Linked DNA regions of Methylocaldum szegediense. The protein of the gene in region 1 interacts with the protein of each later gene in a pairwise test. Links are inferred from orthologs where the notes say so. Each region holds a gene or a part of one and is shown on either strand. Other genes may lie near its edges. The genes, in order: rpsB and QEN43_RS01960.

Evidence for each region.
Region 2: the proteins of rpsB (region 1) and QEN43_RS01960 interact in binary tests that used the Escherichia coli proteins (3 or more experiments, as listed by UniProt). The link is inferred for Methylocaldum szegediense from one-to-one orthologs.

Annotation. Positions count from the first base shown.
Region 1 is NZ_OX458333.1:3,506,807-3,510,087, forward strand. What follows is about bases 81-3,038. They hold rpsB (30S ribosomal protein S2), read left to right. Parts: upstream 81-1,145; coding sequence 1,146-1,931; downstream 1,932-3,038. Other genes in these bases: glnD ([protein-PII] uridylyltransferase), read right to left, coding at 81-142; map (type I methionyl aminopeptidase), read right to left, coding at 108-911; tsf (translation elongation factor Ts), read left to right, coding at 2,051-2,935; pyrH (UMP kinase), read left to right, coding at 3,028-3,038. In the rest of the region: more of glnD, read right to left, coding at 1-80; more of pyrH, read left to right, coding at 3,039-3,281. UniProt on the Escherichia coli protein: Required for ribosomal protein bS1 (rpsA) to bind to the 30S subunit.
Region 2 is NZ_OX458333.1:450,977-454,124, forward strand. The notes cover bases 324-3,148. They hold QEN43_RS01960 (RNA-binding S4 domain-containing protein), read right to left. Parts: upstream 2,011-3,148; coding sequence 1,636-2,010; downstream 324-1,635. Other genes in these bases: xseA (exodeoxyribonuclease VII large subunit), read right to left, coding at 324-1,600; QEN43_RS01965 (rhodanese-like domain-containing protein), read right to left, coding at 2,064-2,438; rimP (ribosome maturation factor RimP), read left to right, coding at 2,715-3,148. In the rest of the region: QEN43_RS01950 (putative bifunctional diguanylate cyclase/phosphodiesterase), read left to right, coding at 1-213; more of xseA, read right to left, coding at 236-323. UniProt on the Escherichia coli protein: Involved in the recycling of free 50S ribosomal subunits that still carry a nascent chain. Binds RNA more specifically than DNA. Binds with very high affinity to the free 50S ribosomal subunit. Does not bind it when it is part of the 70S ribosome.

The DNA.
Region 1 (3,281 bases):
GTTCGGCGGCCGGGATGCCGGCGTGGAAGCGCTCGGTTAGGTTCGAGTTATTCTGCTGAATAAGTTCCCTGAGCGACTTGATGCGCTCGGCGGACGATAGGAGATCGTTATAAGCCGGCGAGTTTGAGTCGGCCGTTTTCAATCGTGTGTGCCTCTTCTTGACGCAGGGTGAGGATTTCGTAGCCATCCTCGGTGACCAAAACCGTGTGCTCCCACTGGGCAGACAGGCTGTGGTCCTTGGTCACGGCTGTCCATCCGTCCGGAAGTATTTTCACGTAGCGTTTACCGAGATTGATCATGGGTTCGACGGTGAAAATCATACCCGGTTCCAGCGTTATTCCGGTATTCGGCTTACCATAGTGGAGCACCTGCGGGTCCTCGTGAAAACTCCGGCCGATACCATGCCCACAGAATTCCTGCACGACTGAATAGCCGTGAGATTCCGCATGCCGCTGAATGGCAAAGCCGATATCGCCTAGTCGCCCGCCGGGACGGACTTGCTGAATCCCGAGGTACATGGCTTCCTGACAGACCTTGACTAGGCGCTTCGCCCGAATGGACACTTCGCCGACGAGAAACATCTTGCTGGTGTCCCCATGGTAGCCGTCCTTGATCACGGTGATGTCAATGTTGATGATGTCGCCGCTTTTCAGTTTCTTCGGGCCGGGTATGCCGTGGCACACCTGATGGTTCACCGAGGTGCAGATGGATTTGGGAAACCCTTTGTAATTTAGCGGAGCCGGAACGGCTTTCAGCACGTCGACGATATAGTCGTGGCAGATCCGATCAAGCTCTTCGGTGGTTATTCCGGGAACCACGAATGGCTCAATCATTTCCAATACTTGTGCGGCGAGTCGACCAGCGACACGCATTTTCTCGATTTCGGCAGGCGTTTTAAGGATGATGCTCATCGCGAGATTTGGGTTGGTTCACGTGGCGCTCGGTCGAGGAAAGGTGTGGGAACAGAGTCGGATTGTTGAATAAATCTCGTTATGGTATAAAGCGCTGCTATTTTTCGCAATAACACACACGCATCGTCACGGTCGGCGGGGTGCCAATTCCCGGTGATTTGGTCGCCGGTCGGGATGCGTGGAGGCTCAACCCATAGCCGGCTCAAGCTGGCAGACATCTACCAGGAGATTTGAATGTCGAACGTCACCATGCGCCAAATGTTGGAGGCCGGCGTACATTTCGGTCACCAGACGCGCTATTGGAATCCCAAGATGGCTCCGTACATTTTCGGTGCGCGGAGCAATATCCATATTATCAATTTGGAGAAGACCTTGCCGCTGTTCGAGGAGGCTATGAAGTACCTTGAGCAGCAGGCGGCCAACAGAGGCAGAATTCTTTTCGTCGGCACCAAGAGAACGACGCGCAAGGTCATCGAGGAAGAAGCCAAGCGCTGCGGTATGCCGTACGTCAATTATCGATGGCTGGGCGGAATGCTCACCAATTTCAAGACGATCAAGCAATCGATTGCTCGCATGAAAGAGCTGGAAGCGATGCGAGACGACGGGCGTTTGCAGCGATTTAACAAAAAGGAAGCCCTAGGCATGATGCGCGAGCTGGAAAAGCTGCAGCATAGTCTGGGCGGCATTCGCGATATGGATCGGCTTCCGGACGTGTTGTTCGTCATGGATGTCGGTTATGAAAAAAATGCCGTCAACGAAGCGAAAAAACTAGGTATTCCGGTCGTCGGCATAGTCGATACCAATAACAGTCCGGTCGGCATCGACTACATCATACCGGGCAACGACGACTCGATTCGAGCTGTTCAGCTGTATGCGCAGAGCGCCGCGACGGCCATCTTGCAAGGCAAGGCCCACAGCTTGGACTTTGCGGGAGGAGAGGACGAATTTGTAGAAATGGAGTCGAATGCCGAGACGAGTTCGGACTCCGCTGCGGAAGCGGTTGACGCTCATGCCGAATAGGGATGCCCGCCCTACCGCCCGCGCCTGAAAATGTTCGAAACGCCTCCTTCAGGGGGCGTTTTCATAAGCGTAATTGCTTGAAAGAGCAATGATAAGCAATCGAAGATGAGGTTTGGTCAATGAATATCACTGCCGCAATGGTGAAGGAACTCCGCGAACGTACCGGTTCGGGGATGATGGAATGCAAAAAGGCGTTGCAAGAAGCCAATGGCGATATGGAAGCCGCGGTGGAATTGATGCGGAAAGCGGGGCTTGCGAAAGCAGATAAGAAAGCCGGCCGTGTCGCCGCCGAAGGTAGGATTTCGGTAAAGACGAGCGCTGATAACAAACGCGCAGTGATCGTCGAAGTCAACTGCGAAACCGATTTCGTCGCCAAGGGCGATGATTTCGTGCAATTTGCGGATAACATTGTGCAAACGGCATTGGACTCCAACGTGGGGTCGCTCGAGCAATTGCTCGCTACGGTCATCCCGTCTACCGGTTCCAGCGTGGAAGACACGCGACGGGCGTTGATTGCCAAGATCGGAGAGAACATCAATGTTCGTAGGTTTGACCGCATCGTTTCGGAAAAGGGGATTATCGCGAGTTATCTGCACGGGACCCGGATTGGCGTTTTGGTTGAGTTGATCGGCGGTGATCAGGAATTAGGACGGGATATTGCTATGCATATCGCCGCCAGCAATCCGCTATGCGTAGATGAGCAGGGTGTGCCTCCGGAAACGCTTGCTAAGGAGCGTGAAATCGCCAAGGCTCAGGCCGAAGCCGAGGGGAAGCCAGCTAACATCGTGGAGAAAATGGTAGAGGGCAAGCTCCGAAAGTTCATCGGAGAAGTGACTTTGCTAGGTCAGCCCTTCGTCAAAGACCCGGATCAGACCGTGGGTAAATTGCTGAGCAGTCGTGGAGCGAGCGTCGGGCGCTTCGTCCGCTTCGAGGTCGGCGAAGGTATCGAAAAGACGGAAAGCAATTTTGCGGAAGAAGTGATGGCACAGGTTCGCAACACCTAACCAGGGATTGCCGGCAGCCCGGCGGAGGTGTTTTCTTGGTGCCTTCGCTGGGTTTCGTGGATTACATAATCGATGACATAAGAGTTGAACCGATGGGCGCGCCTAGATATTCCAGGATTCTGTTGAAGCTGAGCGGCGAGGCGCTTATGGGGGACCAGGGAAGTGGGATCGACCCACAGACGGTTAAACGTCTGGCGCTTGAGATAAACGATTTATGCCGAATCGGTGTCCAGATTGGGCTGGTCATCGGAGGGGGCAATATCATACGTGGTTCCGAAAAGGCATCGGAGGGCTTGGATCGAGTCACCGGCGATTACATGGGCATGCTGGCGACAGTCCTTAATGC
Region 2 (3,148 bases), 3.1 Mb from region 1 along the record:
GAGTTCGTGCGCAATATCATGAACTCCCGTATTGACCGAGCATTGGTGAGCAATCTCGCTAGCCTTTGCCGTGATCTCGGCACCAAGACCATCGCAGAGTTCGTCGAGTCCGAACAAACTTTAACGACTCTTCAGGACATGGGGATAGATTACGTCCAAGGGTTCCATATCGGGATGCCGATGCCGGAGTCGGCGCTGAAGCTTGTCGTATAAAGCGGACGCGGCTGTCGTCCCATTAGCGTTTGTGTGTCTCCTCGATGCGGCTGATCAGAATGCCGTCAGCAATTCGGGTTTCCATTCTTTCATTCGCCTGGATGTCATGAACGGAGCGGATGATTTTCCCAGTATCCGATCTGGAGGCGACAGCGTAACCTCGGGTCAGCGTTGCCAGAGGGCTCACGGCCTGAAGGTGCTCGGCTAGCCCGGAGACATGCTGCACCTGCTTTTCGAGTACCCGCTGAATCGCGCGAAAAAGTCGTTGACAAACCTGGCTTCGTCTCATCTCCAACATCCGTAGGCGCTGTTGGGGCTGGTGTCTGGCCAAGATCGCCAGCTGGGTCCGGAGTTGTACGTCTCTTTTCGATATGGCGTTTCTTATCGCATGTCCGAGTCGGAGTTCCAATTGGTCCAGTCGCTGGTTCTGGGTTTGCAGCCGCCGGCTAGGGTGCTCTTGGCGTAAGCGCTTGCCGAGAACCCGTAGCGTTTCCCTGTGGCGTTCGAGTATTGCTTTCATGCGCTGACATATCTGTTGGTCAAGCCGCTGGAAGCGAGCCAATAACACGGCGCTGTCGGGCGCCACCGCTTCGGCAGCGGCCGATGGCGTCGGCGCACGTAGATCGGCCACAAAATCGGCTATGGTGCTATCGATTTCGTGTCCGATTCCTGTTACGACGGGTGTTTCGCATTTAAAGATGGCGCGCGCCACGATTTCCTCATTGAACGCCCACAAATCCTCAAGAGAGCCGCCGCCGCGAGCCACGATGAGAACATCGCAAAGCTTGAGCCGGTCGGCCGTCGCAAGAGCGTTTACGATCTCCTGTTTCGCTTCGGTGCCCTGTACCTTGACGGGAAAAACAATGACCGGAGCCGTTGGGTAGCGGCGTTTTAACACTGTGAGAACGTCGTGGACGGCTGCCCCCGTTGGCGACGTGATTAGGCCGATACACCGCGGCAGTTCGGGAATGGGTTTCTTGTGACGAGCATCGAACAGCCCTTCGGCGGCTAAACGCTGCTTCAAGGCCTCGAAGGCGCGCAGCAGCAGGCCGTCGCCAGTCTCCTCCATATATTCGACGATCAGCTGAAAATCACCGCGCGGCTCGTAAAGACTGACTTGCGCCTTGATCAATACGTGGTCGCCGTTCTCAGGTTTGAAGTCGAGGAGCTGGCTTTGTCCGCGAAACATCGCACAACGAACCTGCGCTTCGGCATCTTTCAGGCTGAAATAAAGGTGCCCGGACGAAGGTATCGAGAGATTGGAAATTTCGCCTTCAATCCAGATGGTGCCGAAGCAGTCATTGAGCAAAAAGCGGGCCTCGCGGTTCAGACGAGAGACGGTGTAAACCGTTTCCGGGCGGGAGGCGGGCGTGGCGGACACGGTCATAGGGATGCGATCGCGACTCAGAACTTCATTAGCCGCTATTCCACACCACGCTTGAAGCGGTGAATAAGACGGCGCTCTTTCTTGTTTGGCTTAGCTTCGGGTTGGAAACCAAAGGATCGTTCTTCACGTCGTCTGGCGACCTCCGCTTGTCGTCGCGCGATGCTTTCCGGTGTCTCTTCATAGAGCAACGCGGCTTCCGGGGCCGGCCGACGCTGGGCCGACAAGGCGCGTACGGTGATGTCCCACACATATTGATCCTTAGAGATTCTGAGCTTTGCGCCTACACCGATTTCCTTTCCTGGCTTGACGCGTTGCCCGTTCAGATGAACTTTGCCCCCGTTGATGGCATCTATTGCTAACTGGCGGGTCTTAAAAAACCGGGCGGCCCACAGCCATTTGTCCAAGCGCATCCGCTCTTCGGCTGCCGGCCGGTTCTCACCATCACGAGCGCGCGCCATAAAACTTATGAAGCGGTAGGCGTTTCCACCGTTAACCCGGACTCCTGCCAGAGCTTGTATCCCCCGGCAAGGCTAACGGCCTTCTCGTAGCCCAGTTTCTTAAGCGTTTCGGTTGCCAGCGCCGAGCGGCCGCCGGTCTGACAATAGACCAAGATGTCGGCGTCGCGGCGATTTTGAAACGCCGGATGACTATCAATTTTGAACTCCAGCACGCCGCGTGGAATATTGATCGCGCCCGGCAATGCGCCGAGTACGTATTCCTCCGGTTCCCGAACGTCAAGGACTAAAACTTTGCCGATAAGGGTTTTAGCTTCGTCAGGATTGACTTCTACGATGTGCCGCTTCGCCTCGGCGACAAGATCCATAGCAGTTAAAGGCATGAAAATACTCCTCTCCAAGTCACTTTATGGTACGCCTGTGAAGATCGATTGGGTATAGGCAATCTCTGCATGAGCCTGAAACAGGAGTTCCACATTTAGTTGGTTATGTGATAAGATGCGCCTATAAACAGCGGGTTATTTTTGAGTGCGCGAATTGTCTCGTCCCGCTTTGAGAAAGTTTGCCCCATAGGGGCTTTTTTAGTTTTTGAGGAACTAACAATAGTCAAAGATGGGCCGTTGCGCCCATTTTTTGTAAGTGAAATTTACGAGGTCGCAATGAAGCCGCAGGAACGTTTGACAGGTTTGATCGAGCCGGTCGTCAGCGGCTTGGGATATGAGCTGATAAGCGTAGAATTCGATGCTCACCGGCGAGTGCTGCGAGTCTATATCGACAATGAGGCGGGTATCTCGCTCGACGATTGTAGCAAGGTTAGTTACCAATTGAGCGGCGTGCTTGATGTAGAAGATCCGATTCCCGGTCGGTATCAACTCGAAATCTCGTCGCCCGGTCTTGACCGGCCCCTCTCCAAGTTGGAGCACTTCGCACGCTTCAAAGGCTGTCAAGCGCGCTTGCAGCTTGCGTACCCAATTGGCGGGCGTCGCAAGTTCAAGGCGTACCTTGCAGGCGTAGAAGGCGATAACGTCCTCATTCAAGAAGGTGGCGAAACGCTGCGAGTTCCGTTCGAATCCATTGAGAAGGCGCGTCTCGC